Regions from separate parts of the Aeribacillus sp. FSL K6-8210 genome, predicted to be linked through region 2. Evidence: predicted binding sites of a transcription regulator. Region 2 holds the regulator's gene; each other region holds the start of a gene.
The links. The regulator Rex, encoded in region 2, represses fermentation and respiration genes when NADH is low (regulators of the CRP and FNR family bind a similar motif). The targets are predictions, from matches to a motif close to TTGTGAAATATTTCACAA.

Region 1 (7,387 bases), 540 kb from region 2:
CCCGAAAGATCTCCTGTTTTTCTTCCAATGTTAAATAATACTCGGCGCCAGCTCTCCCCTTTGCAAGATCCGTTATATGTTTAATTGACAAGGCAGCAGCAACGGAAATGTTTAAGCTTTGCACAAATCCTTTCATAGGAATTACAAACGTTCTGTCAGCCATGTCAACCGCCTCTTTTGAAACACCGCTATGTTCATTTCCAAAAACAAGGACAGTCGGTCTGCTTACATCAAGCTTTTCAAGAGGAACAGCCTGTTCACTCAAATGGCTAACATATATTTGATATCCTTTCTTTTTTAATTGACTGATGGCTGCACTAATATCTGATTGATAATCAATTGTCAGCCATTTGTCTGCACTTTTCGTCACCAATTCATTAGGGGCAAAAGGCGCTCTTCCGGTGACAACCGTTACATTCTGCACGCCAAAAGCTTCGGCAGAACGAAGAACAGCCGCTTGATTATGGCCGTCATCCACCGCTTCCAACAATATGGATACGTAACGAGTCCGTTCCTTCAATACCTCATATAAACGATTCAGCCTTTCCGGCACAATCATATCAAGAATTTGGCGATCCTCATCATTTACAATCTTCTCTTTCAGCAATAATTCCACAATATTATTTTCTTTATTAACATTCACATCCCTTTACCTCCTTGAAAGCACGTGCGGGCAAGAAGATCGAACGTTCTCATTTATTATACGTCTTCTCCAAAAAAAATCTACCTCCTATAGCTGGAAACGTTATAGATCAGGTTAAATATAAACAGTTTATCCACATTATCTTTGTACTGTTTCGTTCGTACTCATTGGGCAAAAACAACAAAGTATCAAAATTTGTTTTTTTAAAAGAAGAGAATTTCCGCAAAGCTTCTTTGTATATATCAACGGATATTCACAGGAAATCCCCCTAATATAAACAGCTTTTACACATATTTTATCCACATATCCACATTAGCTATCCACATTTCGTATTGGCACATTTGTTCCCTACTACATATATGATTAAATAATTCACATTTGTTGATAAACTTATCCACTTATGCACAGCTTACAAACGGAAAACACTCAATTGCTTGTTTTGAACAAAAAAATCCCGAAAAGAGGTTTCGTAACCTTTTTTCGGGACGCTTATGTTAATAGTGATGTTGATGGCCTAAGGACATAACCCATATAGACCCTGCAACAATGACAATTGCGATATAGATCCCGTAATAAATCATTGTTGCCTGCCAAGAACCGCTCTCTCCTTCTTTCATATGCATGAACAGCAAAAGCTGAATAAACGCTTGGCAAAATGCTAAAACGACAATTAATGTAATAATCGTATTTGTCGGCAGATCGGTTGAAAATGTAATCCACACCGCCAATAACGTCAATATTATGGACAACAAAAACCCGAAGACATGCTTCCAAGGAAATCCTTTTTCGTTTTGTGCCAAGTTAACTCACCATCCCTGTCAAATAGACGAGTGTGAAGAGGAAAATCCAAACGACATCAAGGAAATGCCAATATAGACTTGAAATAAACACTTTTCTTGCCGTATCCGCGTTAAGGCCTCTTTTCAGCACCTGCAAAATGATAATCAAAATCCAAAATATCCCGATCGTAACATGAAGCCCGTGCGTTCCAACAAGAGCGAAGAAGGATGAAAGGAACGCGCTTGTTTGCATTGTTGCACCTTCATGAACAGCATACAAAATGAACTCTTCTATTTCAAAGTACAAAAAACCGATTCCCAACAATATCGTAACAATCAGCCAGCCGATCATACCGGCTTGCTTGCCTCTTCGCATTTCATAAACGGCAAGACCGCAAGTGAAGCTGCTTGTAAGCAGAAGAAAAGTTTCAATCAAAACTGTTTTCAATTCATACAATTCCTCGGGACCTGGTCCGCCCGCTGTTCTGGAGACGAGCACAAGATACGTAGCAAAGAGGGTGGCAAACAGGGCAAGCTCTGCCCCGAGAAAAATCCAAAAACCTAAAATATTTAATTGATTTTGTTTCGTTGAATACTCAAGTGGAAGATTCGATTGTTTTGGAGCAATTTCCGACATGTTACTCCCTCCCTGCTTCCGTCTGTTTAATTTCTTCGACCGGCACATAGTATCCATCATCATATTCAAAAGAGCGCAAAATCATGCAGATGATAACGCCGATCAATCCGATGATCGCAACCGGCATCCATTCGAAAACTAAACCGAAGCCGGCTATAAAGAAGAAGATCGACATGATGAAAGGCCGCCCCGAATTTGATGGCATATGGATTGGTTTATATTCCGGCTCCTCTTCTTCTTTTCCTTCTTTCCGTTCCTTCTTCATCATCCACCAAGCGTCAAGACCTTTTACCTGCGGTGTTACGGCAAAGTTGTAATGCGGTGCAGGCGACGGAATAGACCATTCCAGCGTCCGGCCATCCCAAGGATCTCCCGTGAGGTCACGCTCGCCTTTAAAGTACGTGTACACAACATTAATACACAGGAAGATAAAGCCGATTCCCATCATAACTGCGCCAATAGTCGAAATGACGTTTAATTCCGTCCAGCCGGCATCTGCCGGATATGTGTAAATTCTTCTTGGCATGCCCATAAATCCTAAAACATATTGCGGCAAGAAACATACATTAAAGCCAAGGACGAAAAACCAGAACGTAATTTTGCCGAGCTTTTCATTTAAAATGACGCCAAACATTTTCGGATACCAATAATGAAGCGCTGCAAAGACAGCAAAGACCGTACCGCAAATTAACGTATTATGGAAATGGGCTACAAGGAAATACGTATTATGATATTGGTAATCGGCCGCAGCCATCGAAAGCATCACACCTGTAACCCCGCCGATGACGAAAGTTGGAATAAACGCCAAAGACCATAGCATCGCAGATGTGAATTTGATTCGACCTTTATATAAAGTGAAGAGCCAGTTAAAGATTTTTACCCCTGTCGGTATGGCTATCGCCATCGTCGATACAGAGAAAAATGCATTAACCGGGGCTCCTGAACCCATTGTGAAAAAGTGGTGCACCCAAACGAGCATACTTAATACAGAAATCGCCACCATGGACCAAACCATGGCTGTATAACCGAAAAGACGTTTTCTTGCAAACGTTGAGACAACTTCCGAAAAAACCCCAAACGCTGGCAAAATGGCAATATACACTTCCGGGTGCCCCCAAATCCAGAACAGGTTCGCCCAATGCATTGGCACTCCATCGCCTGAAAGCGTAAAAAAGTGAGTGCCAAATATTCTGTCCAACGTCATTAATGCTAAAGCAACCGTCAATACCGGAAAAGCGAAAACAACCAATATAGACGTAATAAGTGTTGCCCATGTAAACATCGGCATGCGCATTAAAGTCATTCCAGGAGCTCTCATTTTTAGAATCGTTACAATGAAATTAATACCGGAGATTAATGAACCGATCCCTGAAATTTGCAATCCTAATAAATAATAATTTTGGCCCGGCCCCGGGCTGAGTTCATTTCCAGCAAGAGGCATGTATGCCGTCCACCCTGCATCCGGTGAGCCGCCGATCACAAATGAAATGTTGAACAGCAAGGCGCCAAAGAAAAACGTCCAGAAGCTGAGTGCATTCAAATACGGGAACGCCACATCTCTAGCTCCAATTTGGAGAGGAACTGCAATGTTCATGATCCCGAATATGAACGGCATTGCCATAAATAAAATCATAATGGTTCCATGTGTAGTGAAAATTTCATTATAATGCTGTGAATCTAAAAACGTATTATTTGGCACTGTCAATTGGGCGCGCATTAAAAGTGCGTCTACGCCCCCTCGGAATAGCATTAATACGGCGGAAATAATATACATAATCCCTATTTTTTTATGGTCAACAGTCGTTAGCCACTCTTTCCACAGCCATTTCCATTTTTTAAAATAGGTTAATACAAAAACGATACCAATAATTGTTAATACAATGGCTGCATCCGCCATATATATAAGGGGTTCGCCGGTAACGAAAAATTCATCCCATTTCACAGCACGTTCCTCCTTCCTTCCGATTAATGTCCTTCGTGCTGATGGCTTTCATGTTCACGATTATCATGATGATCAGATTCAACTTCCTCCAATTTTATGGTACCGTGCTTTTCTTTTGCAGGGATATTGTCTAAATGCTCACCTGGTTTCGCAAAATCAACCCACGCCAAATGTGTTCCAGAAAAAGTCAATTTATCTTTTAAAACTCCGACTTGGATGATTTCGTTAAATTGTTTTTTCGTCAGCAATGGAGCTGATGCTTGTGTTTCTTTCACCCATTTATAAAAATCTTCTTTTTCCATTGCGTTCACATCAAATGTTTGATGGGCAAATCCTTCTCCTGTAAAATTTGAATTCCGCCCTTTAAACGTACCGACATGATCAGCCTGCAAATAAAGAGTCATTCCCATTCCAGCCATATTATATTTTTGTCCGCCCAACTCTGGAATCCATAAAGCGCTCATCCCGCCGACAGCTGTCAATTTAAATTCAACTGGAACATCTTTTGGAATGTTGACATAATTGACTGTTTCAATATTTTCCTCCGGATAGCTGAAAATCCATTTCCAATCGGCTGCTGTCGCATGAATGACAATTGGTTCAACTCCTCTAGATTCCTTCGGCGGTTTTTCAAGCTCAAAAGTCGCCTTAACCGTTGGTATCGCCAATGCAATGACAATCAACACAGGAATCGCCGTCCAAACAATTTCAAGCACTGTATTCCCATGCTGTTCGGGCGGTTCATAATCCATATTGTCAGGTCTTTCCCTGTATTTCCACAAAATAATCGCAAACAATGAAAAAATGACGACAATAATCAAAAGCATAAATCCAACAGACCAAAGGATTAAATCTTTTTGAACAGCCGCTACCGGCCCCTTTGGATTTAATAAGACAAACCGTTCGCTGCATCCTGATAGCAGGAGCAAAACGGATAATGGCAAAACTTTCATAACCAACTTCAGCCAACTTGGTTTGGCCGGCATTGTGATCCCCCCTAGGATTTTCAAAAATGTGCCAAAAAACGTCAACCATTCACTTTGAAACAAAAATCATCTGTTGTAAGTGAACTTTATCACAAATTTATGTAAAAAAACTTGAATTCAATAAACAGTCAATAAAAGATTAAAATTTTGTAAAAAAATCGCCATCAATCCGACACAAAACAGGAAATCATGTGAATCGAAAGGAATGATTGCCTCTATTGCTAATAGACGCATAAGAAAAACCGGGCGAAAAACATCAACGCCCGGTTTTTCTATTCGCACACATCGGTCTTTTTGTTTTCTACATACTATACGATCGGAAAATCAGCTAATTTCTAAATCTATCCATTTTTAACAAAAGCGGATAATCTCATTGTTTCCATGTTCCCAAAATTGATTTCCATTTATTTCATCAAACAATTTGTCCATACCGCAACAGAGACAACTTGGCAAGAAACTGTTCATATTATTTTAAGTTATAGCCTTTTCTTTCCACAAATTGTTTCATATACATTCTCACCGGATTTGAAAGAGCGCGAGCCATTTGCCCTGTCCAAGTATCTTTGCGGACACCATTTGTACGTTTTTCATAATATTTGGATACTATTTGATTATATTCAAGAAGCCCCTGTTTATATATTTCTTCGTTTTGCTCATATTCTTCCTCATGATAAACATGATGTAAAGGCAATCGGGGTTTTTTTCCGGTATCAACGGCCGGATAGCCGACCGTTATGGCAAAAAGCGGGATGACCCGATCAGGAACTTTTAGCAGCGCCGAAACATCCTCTAAATTGTTGCGAATTCCGCCAATATAACAAATGCCAAGCCCCATGGACTCAGCGGCTAATGCAGCATTTTGCGCGGCCAATGCCGCATCAATAAGCGCAACCATAAATTTTTCTGTGCTTTCCAAGGATACCGTCACGTCTTTATCTTCCATTTCGCCTATTAGTTCGTGCCGGTGCAGATCTGCGCAAAAAACAAATAAATGGCCGCTTTTTTCCACATAGTCTTGGTTCCCCGCCAGTTCCGCAAGTTTTTTTTTCGTTTCCGGATTTTTCACCCCAATGATTGAGTAAGCTTGTATGTAACTTGAAGTCGAGGCCGATTGGGCACATTCCACAATTAAGCGTATTTGTTCATCCGTAAGCGGCCGATCTTCAAATTTTCGAACGGATCGATGGTTTAAAATGGTTTCGATCACTTTATTCATCATCATCATCCTTTCTTTTATATTCTTTTCTCAAAGTTTAACTTTTTTAGACGCCCATTTCATCGATTTTGTTTTTCGGCCAAGCAAAATGTGAAACGTAAGGATTTGGCCGTAATCGAGAGCATTTATAAGGATTTCTTATAAAAAATAAAATAAATTGAATAAAAAAGCTTATTACGACAAATTAATCTGAAAAATTAAACTTTCTATCAATTTTGTTTAAAGATATAATAAAATGTAATCTTTTTTAAAGGGGGATTTGATGAAGAATCGAAACATTATGGATTGGCCGACCTTTATCGGGGCGCTGCTTTTGCTGTTAATTGTAGCCGCTCCATTAGCAGTATTCCCTGAACAAGGCGAAGCCATTGTATTAGCTGCCAGCAGCTTTTTAACACAAAAATTTGGAATATTGTATTTAATCATGGGTGCAGCAGTATTGATTTTTATTCTTTATGTTTCTTTTAGCCGATACGGAAAAATCAAACTGGGGGATCCTTTAGAAAAGGCTGAGTTTCCGACATTATCTTGGGCAGCTATGCTTTTTTGCGCTGGAATTGGATCAAGTGTTCTTTATTGGGGAACGATTGAATGGGCTTACTACTATACGGGACCTCCATTTGGCATCGAACCTAGATCAAAAGAAGCCGTTGAATGGGCGGCCGCATATGGAATTTTTCATTGGGGACCGACGGCATGGGCCATCTATTGCCTCCCTGCCCTGCCAATCAGCTATTTCTATTATGTAAAGAAAAAACCGGTGTTAAAAGTAAGCGAAGCGTGCCGGCCTCTCATTGGCAAAAAAGCAGATGGACCAATAGGCAAAATCATTGATGTCTTGTTTATGTTTGGTTTGCTGGGCGGAGCTGGAACGACACTCGCTTTAGGGACGCCGCTCATTACAGAAGGAATTCATGAACTTTCCGGCATCGAACCTTCGATGACACTCCAAACAGTGGTTTTGCTTATTTGTACATTGATCTTCGCAGCAAGCGCTTACTCCGGTTTGCGGAAAGGCATTAAAATTTTGAGCGACATCAACCTATGGCTTGCCGTATTATTGTTGGTGTTTGTCTTCCTTGCCGGCCCGACCGTCTTTCTGGCGGAAACGGCCGTCAACAGCATCGGCATCATGCTTGATCATTACATGCGGATGTCTTTATGGACTGAACCTTTTAACAGTT
Region 2 (7,387 bases):
CATCATCCGCAGCAGAAATAGCAGCAACTTGAGCAATTGATTCTTTTCCTTCAATTGGTTTAGAAATTGCTTTTAATTCTTCAACAGCTGTAGCAACTGCTTTTTCAATTCCTTTACGCACACCCATTGGGTTTGCGCCAGCTGTTACGTTTTTAAGTCCTTCGCGGATCATTGCTTGAGCTAAAACTGTTGCAGTAGTTGTACCGTCCCCAGCAACATCGTTTGTTTTGCTAGCAACTTCTGCAACTAATTTTGCACCCATGTTTTCAAATGGATCTTCTAATTCAATTTCTTTTGCAATCGTAACGCCATCGTTTGTAATTAACGGAGAACCGAATTTTTTCTCAAGAACAACGTTACGGCCTTTTGGTCCTAAAGTAACTTTAACCGCATCTGCTAATTTATCCACACCACGCAGCATTGCACGACGTGCTTCTTCACTGAATTTAATTTCTTTTGCCATGTTGCGAAAACCTCCTCAAAATTTAAATTGTCTATGATATTGGGCTGTCTCTATTAGCCGATCACAGCCAAAATGTCGCTTTCACGCAAAATTAAGTATTCTTTGCCGTCATATTTTACTTCTGTGCCGGCGTATTTTGAGAAGATAATGCGATCGCCAACAGCAACTTCAACTGCAACACGTTCACCGCTGTCTAATACACGACCAGTACCAACTGCTACTACTTTACCTTCTTGAGGTTTTTCTTTAGCTGTGTCAGGCAATACGATGCCGCTTGCTGTTTTTTCTTCTGTTTCAACAAGTTCAATTACAACGCGATCACCTAATGGCTTTAACAAGGGAAACAACCTCCTCAAATATCTTTTGAGATTTTCAAAATTTATTCCTTATTCATTATTAGCACTCATTGCTATCGAGTGCTAACACCAATTATTATATTAAAGAAACCTCCTCTATTTTTCAAGTCTCTTTTAAAAAAATTTTAACATCCTCCATTAAGTGCTTACCTTGTCAAAATTGTTTTTCTTTCTTAAAACCATTGTGTGTTAAAATAGTCATATGAATCTTTTATAAAGGAGAACTATTCGTGAAAAAGCAATATTGGTGGATCATCATTACGTACATCATTATGCAGCTCTCATCCTATATTGGAGTTCCCCTTTTTTATGAACTGGGTGTTGGCGTCGATGGAAATCTCAATGCAGGACTTTTTCAAGCGCAAGCATATTGGTCGATTACAAGTTTTACTGCTGCGTTTGTCATTATTTTATTTCTCCTTCGTCATGAACGAAAAAATAATGTCCGGATTGAAAAAGCTTCTTTCGGCGAATCTGCCATATGGGCTGTTTTCGGAGTTTTTTTAGCTTTTTTCATTCAAACAATCGTTGGCAATATTGAAATATATGTACTTAAAGTTAATCCGATGTCGGAAAATACTCAAGTTATTATGGATTTAATTGAAGCAACGCCTTATTTGATTATTGTCACATCAATAATAGGACCGATTCTTGAAGAAATTATCTTCCGAAAAATTATTTTCGGGGTGATTTATCAAAAAACGAATTTTTGGATCGGCGCGCTTGTCAGTTCGCTATTATTCGGCATCGTGCATGGGGAGCCTGAACTTTTATTGCGTTATACAGCAATGGGATTTACGTTCGCTTTTTTATATTATAAAACAAAACGCATATTAGTCCCTATTTTTGCCCATACAATGATGAATACAATCGTAGTCATCATTCAAACAATTTATCATGATGAGATTGAAAACATGATGAAGCAAATGGAACAAATACAAATCATTATTGGAGGCAGCTAAGATTATGAATTTTCATCCCGTTTCCATGGGACTCTTCTATTTTATCATGGGAGTTCTATTTACATATTTAGCAATTCATCATGCTGAAAATGGTATGTGGACAGCTACAAATATGATTTTAATGATTTTAGCCACGTTTGATTTTGCTGTTTCCATCCGCATGTTCACTTTCTCATATAAAATTCGGAAAGCAAAAAACAACCGATGAGGTGTAATGATATTATCCCTCTTGTGTAGACAGTAGGAAAAAAGCCTATACTGTCTACTTGACAGGGATATGTTTATAACAGCCCATCGGTTTTACTTTTGATCTGATTCTTTTATTTGAGAAGACTGTGCTTTTTTGTAAGCAAATCTTGAAACAATGATACTTATTTCATACAAAATGAATAGCGGAATCGTGACCATTAAATGCGACACAATTTCAGGCGGCGTAATGATCGCTGCGATAACAAGCAATACAAAATACGCATATTTTCTAACCTTTACCAAAAACGCCGGATTGATGATCCCGAGTCTTGTTAAAAACATAATGACAACGGGAAGCTGAAACAACAGTCCGAAAGGCAATGTTAACTGCAGCAGGAAACGAAAGTATTCATTTATTCCTATCATTTGTTGAATGTTTAAATCATTGGAAAGCCGCCCCATAAAATCGATGACAAAAGGAAACAAAATAAAATAAGAGAAGCTTATACCTAAAAGAAATAAAGCAACCGACAACGGTATATAGCTTAATGTGACCCGCCTTTCTTTTTCATACAGTCCTGGGCTGATAAACGCCCAAAGCTGGTACAATAAAACAGGGAAAGTTAGAATTAAAGCAATAATAAATGTAAACTGCATATAAACGATCAATGGATCTGCAGGACGAAAAGCATTTAAGGCGAATTGCTTTGCTTCATCAGTTTGCTGTAAAAAAACAATAATTGGCTTCGCTATGAAAAAGCCAGTAATCATAGCAACGAAAAAGAAAACGACTACAATAATCAGCCGTTTTCTAAGCTCCGCTATATGCTCCAACACGGACATTTTTTTTTCGCTCATCATTATTCATCCATTCTTCTTGCTATTCATTTTTCTTGTTTTCTTCATCATCGTCTGCTAAGCCCTTCGTGGCACTTTTAAACTCCTTTAATGATTCTCCTATAGCTTTTCCAAGCTCAGGAAGTTTTTTCGGCCCGAAAACAAGCAGAGCTGCAAATACAATCAACAGCAAGCTTCCAATTCCAATTGTTGGCATTTAATATCGCTCCTTCAATCTTCATTCGAATAATGTTTTAAAAAATATGCAAGAGCCTGAAGTTCAACAGATAGATCGATATGATGAATCCGAATTTTATCCGGAACATTTAAGCGAGCCGGCGTAAAATTTAAAATGCCTTTTATGCCTTTTTCCACTAACCGATCCGTTATTCCTTGAGCGGCGGTTGCCGGGACCGTTAATATCGCAACAGGCACATCATCAGGCAATTCACTTTCTAGCTGATCCAAATGATAAATTGGAACTCCACCAATTTTCATTCCTACTTTTCGTTTATTAATGTCAAATGCAATAACAATTTGCGTGTTGTTATTTTTTGTAAAATTGTAATTTAAAAAAGCTGTTCCCAAATTTCCGACGCCAATGAGGGCAACTTTGGTCAACTCATCTTGGTCAAGCGTCTTTCTAAAAAATGATAACAAATAATTGACATTATATCCATAACCTTTTTTGCCCAGCGCTCCGAAATATGAAAAGTCCCTTCTAATTGTCGCAGAATCTACTTTGACTGCTTCACTCAGTTCTTGAGAGGAAACACGTTGTTTTCCCGAGGCATGTAAATTTTGCAAAAACCGATAATATAGAGGTAATCTTTTTGCAGTTGCTTGCGGTATCTTAGATTGATCTTGATTCAATGCTCATCCCTCGCAATCCAAAACAACCTGACTAATTTTGTTTTTAGCTATGTTTTCTAGCAAGCGGCTGCTCGCCTGTATGAAACAATATCAGACTGATAACGCTTCCATCCTGATCTTCTTCTCCGTCTACATTTCTTTTTATTTGTTTTTTCTCCAAACTCTCCTTATATAAAAACTATACACTATTTTTTTATTCGTGTCTTTTGAACGATTGTTACAATTTCTTGTCCTTTTGTTCATCAGGTCAGTTGCCTGCAGTCAAATATATAGGCTACACTTATTCTAGCAAAGATTGAGGTGAACTATGGATGATTTTATTGCAGTTAAACAAAATCACAAAATATTATGGTGCTGACCTTATTTTATCGAATATTAAGCTGGAAATCCAAACAGGAGATAAAATCGCCGTTGTAGGCCGCAATGGAGCCGGAAAATCAACATTATTGAAAATCATTGCCGGTGAAATGCCCTTTGATTCTGGTGAAATTGTGAAGCCAAAAGATTTAACAATCGGCTATCTGGCACAAAACACAGGATTAGAATCAACTAAGTCGATATGGGATGAAATGCTAACCGTTTTTGAAGAGCTGCGGAACATCGAAGCTGAGCTGCGAAATATTGAACAAAAAATGGCAGCTATCTCCTCAGCTGGAGATTCTCATGCTTTGCAAAGCTTAATGAAGGAATATGATTCACTCCAACATTTATATAAAGAAAATGGCGGATATCAATATGAGGCGGATATCCGTTCTGTGCTGCATGGATTAGGGTTTGCTGATTACGACTATTCAACTAAAATTTCGGTTTTGAGCGGAGGACAAAAAACCCGGTTAGCACTCGGAAAGCTCCTGTTGAAAAAACCGGATCTGCTCATACTCGACGAGCCGACAAACCATCTTGACATGGAAACATTAAACTGGCTCGAACAATATTTACAGCATTATAATGGAGCGGTTCTAATTGTTTCCCACGACCGGTACTTTTTAGATCGCGTTGTCAACACTGTTTATGAAATATCACGAACAGTTTGTACGAAGTATGTTGGGAATTACAGCGCTTATTTAAAACAAAAAGCGGAAGCGTACGAAAGGGAATTAAAACAATTTGAAAAACAGCAAGAAGAAATCGCGCGGATGAAAGATTTTATTCAACGAAACTTAGCAAGAGCATCGACAACGAAACGTGCGCAAAGCAGAAGGAAAATGCTTGAGAAAATGGAAATACTGGACAGACCCGCTGGGGACGAGAAGTCAGCCAGCTTTTCCTTCGAAATCGAAAAGCAAAGCGGCAATGACGTGTTAAAAGCCATTGATTTGTCCCTTTCCTACGATCAAAAAACTCCGATCGTGAAAAATATTAACTTTTCGATCAACAGGAAGGACTCAATTGCCTTAATAGGGCCAAACGGAGTTGGAAAATCTACCTTATTAAAAACGATCATCAACCGCTTAAAGCCGCTGAGCGGAAAAATTCAGTTTGGATCTAATGTCCAAATCGGATATTATGACCAGGAACAAGCGGATTTGTCTTCATCTAAACGGGTTTTAGATGAATTGTGGGATGACTATCCCGAAAAAACAGAAAAAGAAATCCGAACGGTTTTAGGGAATTTTCTTTTTTCCGGAGATGAAGTGCTGAAAACCGTCTCGTCTTTAAGCGGAGGAGAAAAAGCTCGGCTCGCTTTAGCGAAATTAATGCTAAAAAAAGCTAACTTTCTCATCATGGATGAACCTACGAATCATCTGGATCTCGACAGCAAAGAAGTATTGGAAAACGCTCTGATAAATTTTCCTGGAACAATCTTGTTTGTTTCGCATGATCGTTATTTTATCAACAAAATCGCGACCAAAATTTTTGAATTATCCACAGAAGGCATTGCCGAATATATCGGGGACTATGATTATTACATTGCAAAAAAAGCGGAGATGATCGAGCTTGAACAGTTGAAAGAACCAACTATCGAAACCAAAGAGCAAAAACAAGGAAAATTATCTTATGAACAAGAAAAAATATTGAAAAAAAAGGAACGGCAAAGACAGCGCCGCATTGAAGAACTTGAAAACAAAATAGCAGAAATTGAAGAAGCGATCGCTGAAAACAATGAAATGCTTTGCGATCCAAATATATACCAAGATCATGAAAAAGCTCAAAAACTTCATGATCAAAATGTCATGTTAACGGAACAACTAGATCAACTGATGGAGGAATGGGAATCACTTCTTTCTGAATAACCGGCTCATGCCGGTTTTTTATTTATTTTGTTTCCTTCAGCATGTTTCTCTCAAACAGTTATCCACATCATTAGTTCCTTACCTTATAATATTTTTCTTATTTGTTCACATTATCCACAACAAACCCCTTTAGTTATCCACATGTTTCACCTTGTTTTTTCTTCTTCTATTTCAATGTTTCGTCTTATTTATCCAAAATGAAGCTTTTCTTTGTGGATAACCTGTGGTTAAAACAAAAAAATAGGGCCGCTGTTCATTCGACCCTATTTTGCCTCTATATATATGACGTTAATTCCAATCCAGGATGAGCATTCATACGATAATCACCGAAAATTCCTTTTTCATAAAGTACATCAGCGAAAGCTGCAATCATGGCCGCATTATCTGTGCATAAGGACAATGGTGGAATGACGAGGTCGATCCCTTTTTTCTTTTTGAATGCTTCCTCCATAGCAGTTCTTAATCCTTTATTCGCCGCTACTCCGCCTGATAAAAGAACTTGCTTAGCTTGATACTTCTCACTGGCACGAACAGTTTTTTCCACTAAAACTTCTACAACACTTTGCTGAAAACTTGCAGCCATATCTTTCGGATCTATCGTGATCCCTCTTTGCGCCGCGTTATGAAGAGTGTTAATCACCGCTGACTTCAGCCCGCTGAAACTAAAATGAAACGAGCCTTCTTCAAGCCATGCTCGCGGCAAATCAATGGAAGCAGTTCCTTCATGTGCTAGCCTGTCGATATGAGGCCCGCCCGGATAAGGCAGGTTTAATGTTCGCGCTACTTTATCATAAGCCTCTCCTGCTGCATCATCAAGTGTTTCCCCAATCACCTCAAAACAACCGTGCTCCTTCATATAGACAAGCTCTGTATGGCCGCCGGAAACAACTAATGCAATCAGCGGGAAAGAAAATTCTTTCACAAGACGGTTCGCATAAATGTGTCCTGCAATATGATGTACTCCGATTAGTGGAAGATCATACGCAAAAGCTAAAGCCTTTGCGGCATTGACTCCAATCAATAATGCACCAACCAGCCCCGGTCCTTCTGTCACGGCTATGGCGTTCAAATCGTGATACGAAAGATTCGCCTGTTTTAACGTTTCTTCTAATACGAGAGTAATTTGCTCGACATGATGGCGTGAAGCGATTTCTGGAACGACTCCGCCAAAACGTTTATGGCTTTCAATTTGGGAAGCAACGACTTGTGCAACAATTTCTTTTCCGTTTTTCACAATGGCAGCTGCTGTTTCATCACAGCTTGTTTCAATTCCTAAAATTAATCGATCTTTCATTATAAATTCACCTGCATTAATATCGCATCTTCTTGGTTATCCGTATAATAGTTTTCCCGGATTCCGATTGGTTCAAAATTCAATTTCTTATATAATGATTGCGCAACAGTATTCGAAACTCGGACTTCTAATGTAACGGTTTTGGCTCCTTTTTCTTTTGCTACGTTTAAAACGCTTCT
Region 3 (7,387 bases), 1.6 Mb from region 2:
CAACAAATGCGCATTGATAAAAGGAGTATCACAAGGTAAAACGATATACCATTCGGATTTGAATTGGGACATAACGGAATAAATGCCGGCAAGAGGTCCTTTTCCTTGATACAATTCGAGATCTTGAATATATGTCAGCTGGTTCCTTTGCAGCCATTTCGTATCTATTTCAGGATGTATGACAACAACCACGTCTTTTGTGATACATTGCAGCGCTTCGATACTATATAAAATAAATTCCTTTCCATTTCTTTTCGCAAATGCTTTCGGTTGCCCAAACCGTTTCGACTGTCCTCCTGCTAGCACAATCCCGATCATCTTGTTCACTGACGATTCATCTCCCAAACAAGATGGCGAAGTTCCGGCAAAATCAGCTTTTCCATGGCAAGACGAACCGCATTTGTCGATCCCGGCATGCAAAAAATGACTTTTTGTCCAATTGAACCGGCAAGTGCTCGACTAAGCATGGATGCGCTTCCAATTTCTTTATAGCTTAAATAACGAAACAATTCCCCAAAACCAACCATTTCTTTGTCAAGCAATTCTTTTACCGCTTCTACCGTCACATCCCGTTTTGTAAAACCAGTCCCGCCGTTCAATAAAAAAACATCAATTTCCTCAGAAGCCTCTTTCACAGCAGATTGAATGGCTTCCCGTTCATCTTTCACAATCTCGTAATCTATTATTTCCATTTGTTCTCTCGTTAATAATTCGATGATTAATGCACCGCTTTTATCCGTATCCTTCGTTCTCGTATCAGAAACGGTGATCACTTTGCAGCGAACAGGGCCATTTGCCTTGCTGCGATGTTCAGATACACTCATCAATCACACCTCACCCGCCAATATAAGACATTTCCACACGTCTTTTTGCAGAAAGAGCATTGATCCTTCCTCTTTCTTCGGAATAACGATCGTCCCGAGCCTGCCAAACACGGGTGATCTCATCCAATATTTCTTCACCGCTTGCTCCCTTTCGCATTTTAACTAATAAATCAACGCCGTTTGAGGCAAATAGCATGTATACTTTTTACCGTCAGCTGATAGGCGCATTCGCGTGCAATCATAACAAAAAGCTCCTGATAAGGAAGAAATAAAACCGCCTTCCACATCCGTACCTCGGTATCGATACCTTTTAGGAACCTCGCCAAAAACGTTGACTGAACTGGTTTAAGAGGTATTTCTTGGTGAATCATATCATGAACTTCTTTGCTCGTCAAAACTTCGTCCATTTTCCAACCGTTTAAGGTTTCGACATCCATATATTCGATGAAGCGGATCGTCATTCCTTTTTCTTCAAAAAAACGAGCCATCGGTAAAATTTCGCTCTCATTTATTCCTTTTACAACCATGTTCACCTTTACCGCCAGACCTTGTGCAACCGCTTCTTCAATTCCTCTAACAATTTCCTCAGACTTTGCTTTACCTCCGTTCATTTTAGAAAAAATTTCGTTATTTAAAGCATCTAAACTGACATTGATCCGGTTCATGCCCGCTTTTTTTAAACGCTTGGCATATGATATTAAAAATATCCGTTAATGGTCAATGAAACGTCTTGAAGATCTTGAATATTTTTTAACATCGATATTAGTACATCAATGTCCTTTCGGAGGAGCGGTTTCCCCCCCGGTCAGACGAATTTTTCGAATGCCTAAACGTAAAGAGGCTGGCCAAACGATATATTTCTTGAAACGTCATTAGTTATTCCCGTTTTATAAAAGAATACTGTCTTCCTTCCATTTCAGCATACAGTATACACAACGAAAATTACATCGGTCTGTCACCGAAATGCGCAAATTCAATAAAGGGCGGTTCATTGATCTCGCAACATCTTCCTCTCCTTATACATTCATTCTTCATATGTTACAGACAAGATAAACAATAGAATGAGATCTCTGTCACATAAATTCGAATGATCATAAAAGGTTAAATTAATTGTAAAAAAAATTTTCTGAAAAAGAAACCTATTTGGAATACATTTTACCAATTTATCATTTTTTTTATGGCTAACATGATGGGGCTCTATATAATGAATTGAGAAAGCAAAATAGATACACAAAAAATATTTTACGATTTCGGCAAACGGAGGCTTTCATAATAGAATCAGCAGTTTTCATTATGGACAATGTACCAATGCTTGGCGACTTGATGGAAAGAATGGTTATTATATTAGAAAACCGTTCATCCATCAACAGGATCTTCTTAGCTTTTTCCATTTCGGGTCACCTGTCGAGAATCCGTCCAGACTCGAAAAAACTCAAAGTTGATTGAAAAAAAGATACTATCGAAAAACAACTGATAGAAAAACATTAAAGAAAACCGCCGGCAACAAATCCGAAGCTTCCTGAGAATTAGGGATTTCACAAGTTACACTTTACAATAAGATGAAAAAATACCAGCTACCTAAATAGATGAACAACTTCTCAATCGTTTTCGAGAATGGCATTAACTTGGTTTACGCCCCGCTTTTTTCTTCTAGCACACTTTTCAGGCAACCATCTTTTTGATGTCAATGACATACTTTCAATGTTAGAATGATCTTTTTGCAATAGCGCTTTGTCCGGGTTAGACGTATTTTTCGCACAATGGCCGCTGACCATATTAGCAAAGAAATAAATTTCCCTACATGCCATCAGCTGTTTCCGCTTTAAAAACACACACTCTCCTTTCTATTTCAAGCAAAACAATATCCTTAGCGAAATGGTACCGATCTTTCATTGAAAACTGAAACATTTTCTAATGATGTTGCAACATCTTCCCTTCCCTCAATTGGAAGGATATATGCCAATACGGCATCACGAATCAATTATTCATAAACTTTTCAAAAGTGATGACGATGAAGTGAAGCAAATCACAAATTGCGGGAATTGTTTTTACTATGATGAACATTGATAAAAAAGATGGAAAGGAGAATATGGATGGGAAAAACTGTTGAATTAGATGTTCGCGAAGATTTAAAGAAGAAATTAGAGCCGTTTCAAAAAATCATGGCGGCCATTCAGCCTCTTGCACAAGGAGATGTATTTATTTTACACGCTCCGTTTAAACCTGTTCCGCTTTTTCCTATCATGAAGAAAAAAGGGTTTTCTTATCAAGCGGAAAAAATAGAGGATAAACATTGGAAAATTACCTTTGTTAAAACGGAGGAATGAAAAAATGATACTGGATAATCGCGGCTTAGAGCCCCCACAACCGATGATGCGGACTTTAACGGCATTAGCAAAATTAAAAAAAGGAGAAGCGTTGAAAATTATTAATGACCGCCGCCCGATGTTTTTATTTGAACAGCTTGACGATCTCGGTTATACCTATCAAACGCAAAAGCGCAGTGATGGAAGCTATGAAATAACGATTGAAAAGAAGGATGACGATGATGACGGCTAATCATACTTATGAAACGAATATTCGAATCCCTTTTTCGTTTATTATTTTTGGCTTGCTGGCGTTTTTCCTTTCTCAAATTCTTTTATTTCTGTCAACTCGTCAGCTTTCAACCGGAGAAATGCGCCTTCCTGTCGTATTGTCAGCTGTCCATTTATTAGTGATTGGCTTTGCTTTAATGACAGCCATGGGAGCCATGTATCAGCTTGTTCCAGTCGTGTTTTTAACCCCGATATGGAATGAAGCATTCGCTTTTATCCAAATGGTCGTCACGTCATTAGGAATACTATCTTTTAGCATCAGCCTGGCCTTTAATATTCAAATGGCTATATTTTCAGGCTTGCTTCTTACTTGCGGGATTGTAATGTTTTTATGGCAGATGTTCATGACATTAAAAAAACAGAAGAAAAGAACGGTCATCACTTTATTTGTTGGTACCGCCCTCATTTGTTTGCTCCTAACGATCGGGCTCGGATTGACGCTTGCCTATCATTTTTGGAGCGGCAGACAATTAATCGATCATGATTTGATTTTCAAAGCACATATATTGCTGGGATTTTCCAGCTGGTTTACACTTCTTATCTTCGGATTTTCTTACAAAATGGTTCCGATGTTTTCATTGGCGCATCATTTTTCAATGAACACGGCCCGATATGTCTACATTTTTTATATAAGCGGTCTTGTGTTAACTTTCATCAGTTTTATAACGGCAAATGACCGGTTGTTATCAGCAGGGCTTCAATTGATGGCTGTCGGATATGGGTTGTTTGCATACCATATGTTTGCCATTTTAAAGAAAAGGATGAAGAAAAAACTGGATAAACCTTTTCTGTTTGCTCTTTTGGCCATTGTTTTTGGAGTCATCCTGCATATAGCGGCGGCCGGTTTTTCTTTTGAAAGTGAAATCCATTCCCGCATCTTTTCCATCATCATCTACTGTTATCTGTTCGGCTGGATTGTATTAAGCATCATTGGCTACTTATATAAAATTGTTCCTTTTCTATGGTGGACACACCGGTATAGCAAAAAAATCGGCAAAGAAGCAGTGCCGACTTTGAAACAAATGATAAATGAAAAATGGATTGTGATGGAATGCTGTTTATTTGTTGCGAGTCTTATCGGCATGATCGCTGCTCTTGCCTCTTCAAGTACTGGTCTATTTCATCTTGCTCAAGGAGGAATGGTGCTGTTTTCTGGATTATTTGCCTGTACGATTGGCTCTGTATTGCTGAAATAAAAAAATGAGGGAACGATTTACTGAAATATAAAGGGTGATGTTACAATGGAAATAAAAGCAAAGATCTTGGAAAAACTGCAAAACGTTTTAGATCCTGAATTGGGAATTAATGTTGTTGATTTAGGACTGATCTATAAGATTGAAGTAAAAGACGGAACTGCATTCATTTTAATGACATTGACTACACCCGGCTGTCCGTTGCACGACTCAATAGCAGGCGGTGTGAAACGCGCGTTGCGTGATATTGAAGGCATTCAAGACGTAAATGTCCAAATCACTTGGAATCCGCCTTGGTCCCCTGATAGAATGAGCGAAAAAGCATTAAGGCAGCTAGGGTTCCTTTCCTAAACGTTTTTCAAAGACTGTTCCTTTCCTGAAAGGGACAGCTTTTTTTATGAAAGAAGTCCCAATTATTTTGGTGTTTTTGGCTCTTCTTCCAGCTCCCAAACAAACGGCATCACATTTAAAATTTTCGTTTAATCGTTTCCCAGCCAAAAAAATCCCCTTCCAGGAAAATCTTTTTACAAATGCTTTCTTCCTGCAGGGGATAATCGCTGTTCCTTGTTTTTCCGGAGGTGTCAACCAAAAAAATGTAACTGAAATCGCAAATGACGTTTCGTCCATTCCAATGAAAAAGCTCAAAATATTGTCATTCCGTAAGAATTGGCAAAACTGACGCCAACTATGGGACAATTAAAAACAATAAAAGCAAAGAATACATTTACCGTCGGCCATACCGGTCAGTAAATTCCGAGTGGAATTCGCATGACAGAACCTTGCAAGACGGGTTGGCAACTTAGATGCTTTTTTATGTTGCTATCAGGTTATAAATATCTTGGAACGTACTTGCTAACGGAGATAAAATTCGCCATACGGCAAATGCAAATGTCATGGCTAAAGTGGTGACTGGCAGTAATGCTTTTTGTTTCACCAAAATCCCCCTCCTAAACAGATGAATGGTGCCATCATCTGTACCATAAAAATAGGCGGGGAATGTTTGTGAACTTTATCATATAATTATTGATTGCCAAATCATTGTTAAAATTTCACCTCAACAAAAATGTTTTTCCGATTTTTGCCCATTCAATCAAATTGAAAAACCGCTTGCGTTTCCAACGGTTTAAACTTCCCGTTTTTGGCGAAGCGCTTTAGGAATGTATACACAATAAGGCTCACTTTCCAAATAGTCGCCTGTCACAGCATACGCTCTTGAGCGTGAGCCTCCGCAAACAAAACGAAATTCGCAAACACCGCATTTTCCTTTATAAAGATTTGGATTGCGCAATTTTTGAAATATTGGTGATGTTCTATAAATATCGGCCAGTGGTGTTTGTCTTACATTTCCCGCTTTGATTGGAAGCAATCCGCTCGGGTAAACATCGCCAATATGGGAAATAAACACAAAACCGTTGCCATCATTTACTCCCTTCGGAGCACGGCCGAGTCCGTCCACTTCCCCTGTAGCCCCTTTAAACAAAATATCTTCATAATGGATTTCTTTTCCATCTATTTGCTGTTCGCGCATTTTGGCTTGCAAGACGACACGACGGTAATGTTGTCCGGCAGTCGTTTTAATATCAAATGGTACACATTTGCTCTTTTCATATAACCAACGAAAAACTTGTTCATGTTGGGCAGGAGAAATCATATCCGATTGTTTTCCTCTTCCAGTTGGTACGAGGAAAAAAACGCTCCAAAGAACGCAATCAAGTTTTTCAACAAAATCCGCCATTTCTTCAAGAACATGAACATTGTAGCGTGATACAACCGTATTAATTTGAACAGGAATCTTAAATTCATGCAAATATTTGATTCCTTGCATCGTTAAATCGAAAGAACCTTTTGTGCCGCGAAAATGATCATGAATTTCCGCATTCGGGCCGTCCAAACTAAATGCCCAACGGGAAAGCCCGATATCTTTTGCCCTCTGCATCACTTCTTTTGTTACATTTGGAGTTGCACTCGGCGTGATTGAAACACGCAATCCCTTTTCAATAGCATATTCGGCAAGAGCGAATAAATCCGGCCGCATTAATGGATCACCGCCGGTAAATGCTAATAGCGGCTGGTTCATCGCAAAAATATCATCAATTAATTTTTTTCCTTCCTGAAAAGTCAACTCATGGGGATCACGATGATATTGCGCCTCGGCTCGGCAATGCAAACAATTTAATTGACATGCTCTCGTCAACTCCCAAATGACAATAAAAGGGTTTTGGTCATAATCCATCATCACATACAAACTCCTTTCTTTAAAATGAAAAATATCTCTGCTTCTTCTCATCATATAAAAAGGTGAAATTTTCGAAGTGAAAGCCATCACACTTTTCGGTAAAAGGGAAGAAATGATTTTTACGATAAAGTCATTCTTTTGACAAATGTTCAGCTGCTGCGGATCTTCCCCGTGATTGCTTCGGTAATTCGCAAATGGATGAGGTGGTCTGCCCCAAACCTTAAGTATGTTAGACACCTAATTTTTATTGGTAACTATGATTTACATCACACGACTCATTTGTAAAGAAACGCTATAATATGAAACGAAAATCAAAGTTGAAAAAAAGGTGTGATACCATGACAAATAGCTGGGTGTTTGAAAGATTAAGAAGCGTTCCCCTTTTCCGTGAACTGTCTGATGAAGAATTGACTTCCATAGTTGCTATCTCTCAAGTACGTACCTATCAACCAAAATCGTATGTATTCATGCAAGGCGACATGCTGGAAAACGTATATTTCATCCATTCAGGAACGATTAAAATATATAAAACGGACA
Region 4 (7,387 bases), 610 kb from region 2:
AAGCGGCAGCTTGCTTTGAAAGATCATCATATACGATAAGGACGTGTTTTCCTTGGTACATAAAATATTCGCCCATAGATACACCGGCATATGGGGCCAAATAAAGCAATGGAGCCGGTTGAGACGCAGATGCCGTTACAACGATCGTATAATCTAATGCGCCGTGTTTACGGAGTGTTTCAACAACATTTCGAACTGTTGATTCTTTTTGTCCGATCGCAACATAGATACAAATCATGTTTTCTTCTTTTTGGTTAATGATTGTGTCGATCGCAATTTGCGTTTTACCTGTTTGACGGTCACCGATGATGAGCTCGCGTTGTCCGCGGCCAATTGGGATAAGAGCGTCGATCGCTTTAATACCCGTTTGCAGCGGTTCATGAACAGATTTCCGGTCCATGACGCCTGGGGCAGGGCTTTCAATCGGACGTGTTTTTGTTGTTTCAATCGGGCCTAACCCGTCCACTGGTTGTCCAAGCGGATTTACAACGCGGCCGATCAGCTCTTCTCCAACAGGAACTTCCATAATCCGTCCTGTTCTTCTCACTTCATCGCCTTCACGAATGTCTTTAAAAGGGCCTAAAATAACAATACCGACGTTATTTTCTTCAAGGTTTTGGGCTAATCCCATAACGCCGTTTGAAAATTCGACAAGCTCACCGGCCATGACATTGTCGAGGCCATGAGCACGTGCGATCCCGTCACCTACTTGAATAACTGTGCCGACATCGCTAACTTCTATTTCAGACTGATAGTTTTCAATTTGCTTTTTTATCAGTGCACTAATTTCTTCAGCTTTGATGCTCATGAGTTTCACCCCTATCTACGAACTTTTCGCTAAATTCCGCCCGATGCGTTCGAGCTTACTCTTGATGCTACCGTCAAAAATACGATTGCCGATTTGAAGTTTCAGTCCGCCAATTAAGTTCTGATCAATGATGTTTGTGATCTTAAGCGATTTTTTTCCGACCTTTTGCGCAAATACTTCTGAAAGAGCCTGCTTTTCTTCATCCTTCAACGGACGGACGGAGTAAACCGTTGCTTCTGCTGTTTGCTGTTCTTCATTTGCAAGCTCCACAAAGTTATCTACAAGTTCAGGAACTAAGCGGATGCGATGGCGATCGATAAGCAGAAGAAGAGTATTGATAATTTCAGCACTCAATGAAGAAAACGCTTCATTGACCAATGATTTTTTATTTTCGAGCAACACCTTCGGATGCTCTAAAATTTGCAGCAATTTTTGATTTTCAATAAACACCTGCTTTACAATCCGCAATTCTTCTTCAAACTGCTTCACTTGATTTTTTTCCTTTGCAATTTGAAAAAGAGCTGACGCATAGCGCTTTGCCACTCCGCCAATCATAACTGTTCTCCTACCTCTTTAATATAATCATTGATCAGCTTCTCTTGCTCAGCCTCATTCAATTCTTTTTCAATCACTTTAGAAGCAATAAGAACGGATAATGATGCCACTTGATTACGCAATTCAGCAACGGCTTGCTCTTTTTCGTGTTCGATTTCTTTCTTGGCTGCTTCTTTCAGTCTTTCTGCCTCCGCACGAGCCGCTTGGATGATATCTTCTTTTTGCTGTTCGCCGAGTTTTTTCGCATTTTCAACAAGCTCCTGTGCTTCGATGCGGGCTTGCTTTAATAGCTCACGCTGCTCTTCGGCAAGCTTTTTGGCTTCCGCATGCTTTTCTTCCGCAGCGTTTATTTCATTTGCAATAAATTCTTCCCTCTGTTTCATAATGCCCATAAGCGGACCAAAAGCATATTTTTTGAGCAATGCTAACAAAACTAAAAATACAACGAGCTGAACGAGCATATCTCCTGCTGCGAAGCCTCCAGCTCCGAGGGCAAATTCAACTGTTAACACGGCTTCGTTTCACTCCCTTCAAAACTTCCGTTTTCCAACTACCGGCTATATTGGGACTCTGTTACCATTCACAACATAAAGGAATGGCGAAGATGCTTAAATAACTTCGCCATTTCCTCTTTTTCACTTGCTGTCCTTTCGATTCGGACTTCACGCAAATTGATTGCATGCACTTCTAAAAAGCCTTTTTCCAACACCAATCTGGGCAAGGCTCTTTTGAAATTTTTGAATTATGCACCAAAAGCCATAAATGCAATAACAACCGCGATAATCGGAATCGCCTCAACCAACGCAACCCCGATAAACATAGTTGTTTGAAGCATACCGCGCGCCTCAGGTTGACGTGCAATACCTTCTACTGTACGAGATACGATAAGTCCGTTACCAATACCAGCACCAAGTGCCGCTAAACCAATTGCAATTGCAGCTGCTAATAAATTCATGAATAAAGTCCTCCTTTATTTGTTTAAAAATAATTTTTTACACAAAAATTATGATGAAGTCATTTATTTTTAATGGTCATGGCTAACTTTATGCGCCATATAAACCATTGTTAACATTGTAAAGATAAAAGCTTGGATTGCACCTACAAAAATACTGAATGCCTGCCACGCCATCATCGGAATAATTGCCCCGATGAAGCCGAATGCTCCGCTAGTTGCCAAGCTGACAAGCAGACCTAGCAAAATTTCCCCAGCATAGATGTTACCGTAAAGACGAAGACCAAGCGTCAACGTGTTTGCAAACTCTTCAATAATTTTAAGCGGGAACAAAAACGGCAGTGGCTTGAAAAAGTCGCTTCCATAGGCGGAAAAGCCCTTTAATTTAATCCCGTAATAATGCGATAAACCGACGACTAAAATGGCCAGTGTCAGCGTTATGGTAGGATCAGCCGTAGGCGATTTCCACCAAAGCTCATGGTCAACAACGATAGCGAATGGTAGACCAAGCATATTGGAAACAAAAATGTACATGATGAGCGTCATTCCTAAAGTAAGGAATCGGCCTCCTGTCTGCCAGTCCATCGTGCTGTTAATAATGTTTTTCACAAAATCCATGACCCATTCCAAAAAGTTTTGCATGCCCGTTGGCTTCATTGCCAAAGAGCGGGTCGACAATACGGCGATGATAAATACAATTGCGCTAGATACAAGAATCATTAAAATATTGGACAAATTAAATTCAAGCCCTAATAATTTTACTATCGGCGCTTCGTGACCCAACAAAATTCACCTCTCTTCCCAAGCTTGTCCGCAAATGTATAGAATAGAATCTATCATAATGACAATATAGATTGTCATTAAACCAATAACCACGCTAATTAAATGGAAATGTTCAGGGAATTTAAGTGCGATTAATACCGCTAATCCTGCGGCTGCCATCCTTGAAACCGTTCCAAGCGAACGTGCTGTACGGCCTTCTTCAATTGCTTGCTGTATTTGCTTTGATTTACGCACTAGTATCCATAAATTATAGAGGCTAAAGCTTGTACCAAGGGCAAGACCGAGGAAAATATCTTGATAAGGAGTAAACCCACATGCTAACACATAGATGGCAAGCAAAAACAGCAAATATTTTTTGCTGCGCACAAACAATTTTTCAATACGATCCATAGTTACCGTTCATTCTCCTGAAAAAAATGTTGGACTAATCTCAGCATCGCAACTATTCCCGCAGCCAGTCCAATTAGAAGACCAATGATCAAAAAAACGGGTTCTGTATGCAACTGTCGATCAAGCCATCTTCCTGCAAAAACCCCAACGAGCACTGATCCTGCCAAATAGGAAAGAATGGCGGTCATTAAAGCGTATGCTCGGAGCGGATGGTGCTCTTTTTGCCGCATTGGGTATGTCCTCACAATATAAAATTACCTTATTTTTTATTATATCAAAAGGCTGTTGAAAACCTTATCATCCCACCCCGTTTAGCATACAATAGGCACCATTCAATGTCAATCTGTTTCACGTCAAAAGTTGAGCTATTTGTTAAGAATATCACAATTTGTTCACAAATATTTTTGCTGTTTCTATTGACTTTTTAATATTTTTTTATCTAAAATGATTGTCGTTTCATAGCTGCTTTCTTCCCCGTCTTTTTTTGCAAAAATGAGCGCTTTGTAAACGCCGTTTGGAATGTCCTTAAATTGCCCGGAAATATCTCTTTTCAACAAACCTCCCGGGATATTTCTTTGCCAGTCTAAAAACCCTTTGAATGTTAAAGTATCCGGATCATACAGGGCAATCCCGAATTCATCCGCCCCTTGCGGCAAATAAAGTTCATAATGGTACATATTCCCTTGATCGGCAAGCCCAAATTCAAATCCCATGATTTTTGGATAATTCGGTTCGCCAACAACGAATAAATATGGAAGGCGGATTGTCTGGCTGCCGGCTGTCACAAGAAGAGTCCCGTCATACAATCCTTCCCTCAATGATTTTGGTGCAACATCAATCGAGACGGATACTTCTCTTTTCCCGTTAGCAGGAACCTTTACGGAAATAGGGAGCTGCCATTGAACCCCTTTTTGATAATGCGGTTTAGAAAAAACAAACGTTTTTTCTTGATCGGAGAGATTTTCAAGAGTTAACGTGATCTCTTTCTTTTTCCTGCCGATATTTTTGTGAAATTGACCGAATGATAGAGATGCCGGATAAATGAGAGCTCTTGTCTGAACAGCCGATAAAATATCGATTCTTCCCGCCCCCTGCTCAAACACCTTGTACAGCCTTCCATTTTGATCATAAAGCGGTTTAGCAGTATTCATCATAGCTGCTTTTATTTGTTCCGGCGACCAATCTGGATGCTTTTGTTTGATCAATGCCGCTGCACCTGCTATATGCGGAGCAGCCATGCTTGTTCCTTGAAGAGCCATATACCCTTTAGGTATTGTGCTGTCAATTGCTACACCAGGCGCGACAAGATCGGGCTTCACTTCCCATGTGACTGTTACCGGTCCTTTTGATGAAAAGGGTGCGAGGCGATCTTTTTCTATCTGAATGGTTGTTTTGATGAACGATTTTTCATTCAATTGTTTCAGCAGCCATTCGCCATCTTCCTTTGAGATGGAGACAACAGGAAAGTCCAATTTTTCTTCTAAATTGCCGGTAAATCTCCCTTTCATGTTGTTGCAAATAATCAACGCTTGGGCTCCGGCTGATTTTGCATTTTTCACTTTTTCGGCAAACGTGATCTCCCCGCGCTTCACCAAGGCTATTTTTCCTTTAACAGAAGGTTTAAAGTCTTTTTTCTCCCCTAAGCCTGCATATTCTATCCGTCCTCTAATTGTTGTCCAAGGGGCAGAATTGAACAAAGATTCAGCTGGTATTTTCTTTTGAAATCCTGAAAGGGTTAAATACTTTACGTCAAGCGGCGGTGTCGATGCGCCGACGGAAATTGCTTTGCTTGCAGTGCCAGGCGAACCGACGGTCCAAATGTTAGGTCCAGAGTTTCCGCTTGATACAACTGCAGTTATCCCCTCTTCAACGGCTCGGTTTAACGCCAGGCTTGTCGGATAATCCGGACCGTTCACATCATTGCCAAGGGAAAGATTTACGATATCTACTTGATCCTCAATCGATTTTTCAATCGCTGCAATAACTTGGTCTGTCGTCCCGTACCCATGAGGGCCAAGCGCTCTATAGGCAATGATGGAGGCTTCCGGAGCAACCCCTTTCAATTTTCCATTTGCCGCTATAATTCCTGCTACGTGAGTGCCGTGAATTGTCCTCGAATTGTCTTTCGCGACTGTTTCCATTGGGTCTTTGTCTTGATCTACAAAATCAAATCCGCCTTGATAATTTTTTTGTAAATCTCGGTGGTTGTAGTCGATCCCCGTATCTATAACAGCTACTTTCACTCCTTTTCCTGTCAATCTTTCATCCTTCGCGTCAAAATAGCCGCGTGCATCGATGCCGCCTATAAAAGGAACACTTTCTTCAACCGTTGCTTGAAAAGTCGTTACAGGCTCTGCATGTTCAATGTAAGGCTCTTTTACTAGCTGATCTAGATCTCTTTTTTTCCCTTTTACTGAAAATCCGGTAAACGTTTTTTTATATTCCCAGCAAATGTTTATTTCCGGATATTTTTTTTGAATCAACTCTTTTATTTTTGAAAGGTTCTGATCTGACAAAACAATGATCATTGTGACTTGTTCATCAGCATTCTCTTCAGGGATTTGTGGATGTTCGGGGAAGGTCTTTGCAAAAGCAGTTATATCAAAAACGTGGAAAATGAAGAAAAAAAGCAAACAAATTCGCACTGAAGGGTTTCCCATTTCTATCACCTCAGCACTTATTGTTCGCTATGAACATCAGTTTATTGCATGAAAAAAGTCGTTTTAAGGGAAAAGTGAGAAATTGATGGAGCTGTTTAATAAGTCGTTTTTACGGCTTATTGACGCCTATTAATGTTTCAGAAACGTTGATATATCGATGTTTATGATTTTGTGTTTTCAAATGGGGATTTGACTTTCTGGACAGCTCCTTATATTAATGAATTTTTCATACTATACAAAAAAGAAAGAGAGGGCACTTCACTTCGCCCTCTCCTGTTATTTTGTACCAAATAAACGGTCTCCTGCATCTCCTAAACCTGGTACGATATAGCCATGGTCGTTTAATTTCTCATCAAGTGCGGCAATGTAAATATCGACATCTGGATGAGCTTCTTCCATTGCTTTTACCCCTTCAGGAGCAGCTACTAGACACATGAAACGGATATTTTTTGCACCGCGTTTTTTTAGACACTCTATTGCTTCAACTGCTGAACCGCCGGTAGCCAGCATTGGGTCAACAACGATGAAATCCCGCTCTTCCACATCAGAAGGAAGTTTTACATAGTATTCTACAGGCTTTAATGTTTTCGGATCCCGATATAACCCGATATGGCCGACTTTTGCGGCAGGAATCAGTTTCAAAATGCCGTCAACCATTCCTAGCCCCGCACGTAAAATGGGAATAACCCCAAGTTTTTTTCCTGACAAGATTTTTGTTTTCGCTACTCCTACCGGGGTTTCTACTTCCACTTCCTCCAGCGGAAGATCTCGTGTTATCTCAAACGCCATTAATGTAGCAATCTCATCCACAAGCTCTCGAAATTCTTTTGTTCCGGTTTTTTTATCGCGAATATAGGATAGCTTATGCTGAATTAACGGGTGATCAAATACAAACACTTTGCCCAAGTTTCACATCTCCTTTTCTTTTGCCTCAATAGATTTTACAGAAAAAATTTTTGAGTTTCAACATTTTCATCAACCTTTTTCGACAACATTCCAAACGATGAAATCCATTTTAAATAGTTTTAAGAGGCAGAAAATTAAAATAAAAAAAAGCGTCCGAAGCATGTGGCTTCGAACACTCAATATTTCCTCAATAATTTGGGTAGAGCGGGAATTTTTCTGTTAAAGCTTGCACCCGTTTTCTCGCTTCTTCCAATTTAACTTCGTCTTGATGGAATTTCAATGCAAATGCAATAATCGATCCGATTTCATCCATTTCTTCCAAACCAAAACCGC

Region 1: qoxA (cytochrome aa3 quinol oxidase subunit II) is a predicted target of Rex. The motif match lies at 5,065-5,082, and genes of this name have one in related genera.
Region 3: NSQ41_RS09530 (DUF2249 domain-containing protein) is a predicted target of Rex. The motif match lies at 2,839-2,856, and genes of this name have one in related genera.
Region 4: NSQ41_RS18535 (AtpZ/AtpI family protein) is a predicted target of Rex. The motif match lies at 3,858-3,875, and genes of this name have one in related genera.

Annotation. Positions count from the first base shown of each region.
Region 1 covers NZ_CP150172.1:3,902,034-3,909,420, forward strand. The annotation lists gene NSQ41_RS18865 (RNA methyltransferase) at 1-643, opposite strand, end outside; gene qoxD (cytochrome aa3 quinol oxidase subunit IV) at 1,138-1,443, opposite strand; gene qoxC (cytochrome aa3 quinol oxidase subunit III) at 1,445-2,059, opposite strand; gene qoxB (cytochrome aa3 quinol oxidase subunit I) at 2,061-3,956, opposite strand; gene qoxA (cytochrome aa3 quinol oxidase subunit II) at 4,025-4,987, opposite strand; gene nfsA (oxygen-insensitive NADPH nitroreductase) at 5,454-6,203, opposite strand; gene NSQ41_RS18895 (BCCT family transporter) at 6,466-7,387, shown strand, end outside.
Region 2 covers NZ_CP150172.1:397,349-404,735, reverse strand. The annotation lists gene groL (chaperonin GroEL) at 1-463, opposite strand, end outside; gene groES (co-chaperone GroES) at 517-801, opposite strand; gene NSQ41_RS02075 (type II CAAX endopeptidase family protein) at 1,050-1,781, shown strand; gene NSQ41_RS02070 (YdiK family protein) at 1,786-1,989, shown strand; gene tatC (twin-arginine translocase subunit TatC) at 2,082-2,828, opposite strand; gene NSQ41_RS02060 (twin-arginine translocase TatA/TatE family subunit) at 2,851-3,024, opposite strand; gene NSQ41_RS02055 (redox-sensing transcriptional repressor Rex) at 3,039-3,680, opposite strand; gene NSQ41_RS02050 (ABC-F family ATP-binding cassette domain-containing protein) at 3,992-5,914, shown strand; gene tsaD (tRNA (adenosine(37)-N6)-threonylcarbamoyltransferase complex transferase subunit TsaD) at 6,189-7,208, opposite strand; gene rimI (ribosomal protein S18-alanine N-acetyltransferase) at 7,208-7,387, opposite strand, start outside.
Region 3 covers NZ_CP150172.1:1,987,050-1,994,436, forward strand. The annotation lists gene NSQ41_RS09515 (molybdenum cofactor guanylyltransferase) at 1-318, opposite strand, end outside; gene NSQ41_RS09520 (MogA/MoaB family molybdenum cofactor biosynthesis protein) at 324-824, opposite strand; partial or broken gene moaA (GTP 3',8-cyclase MoaA) at 835-1,816, opposite strand; gene NSQ41_RS09530 (DUF2249 domain-containing protein) at 2,918-3,151, shown strand; gene NSQ41_RS09535 (DUF2249 domain-containing protein) at 3,156-3,383, shown strand; gene NSQ41_RS09540 (hypothetical protein) at 3,370-4,617, shown strand; gene NSQ41_RS09545 (metal-sulfur cluster assembly factor) at 4,663-4,965, shown strand; gene NSQ41_RS09550 (hypothetical protein) at 5,426-5,548, opposite strand; gene NSQ41_RS09555 (TIGR04053 family radical SAM/SPASM domain-containing protein) at 5,738-6,850, opposite strand; gene NSQ41_RS09560 (Crp/Fnr family transcriptional regulator) at 7,189-7,387, shown strand, end outside.
Region 4 covers NZ_CP150172.1:3,833,345-3,840,731, forward strand. The annotation lists gene atpA (F0F1 ATP synthase subunit alpha) at 1-808, opposite strand, end outside; gene NSQ41_RS18510 (F0F1 ATP synthase subunit delta) at 824-1,363, opposite strand; gene atpF (F0F1 ATP synthase subunit B) at 1,360-1,824, opposite strand; gene atpE (F0F1 ATP synthase subunit C) at 2,106-2,318, opposite strand; gene atpB (F0F1 ATP synthase subunit A) at 2,388-3,098, opposite strand; gene NSQ41_RS18530 (ATP synthase subunit I) at 3,105-3,488, opposite strand; gene NSQ41_RS18535 (AtpZ/AtpI family protein) at 3,491-3,718, opposite strand; gene NSQ41_RS18540 (S8 family serine peptidase) at 3,902-6,148, opposite strand; gene upp (uracil phosphoribosyltransferase) at 6,425-7,054, opposite strand; gene glyA (serine hydroxymethyltransferase) at 7,242-7,387, opposite strand, start outside.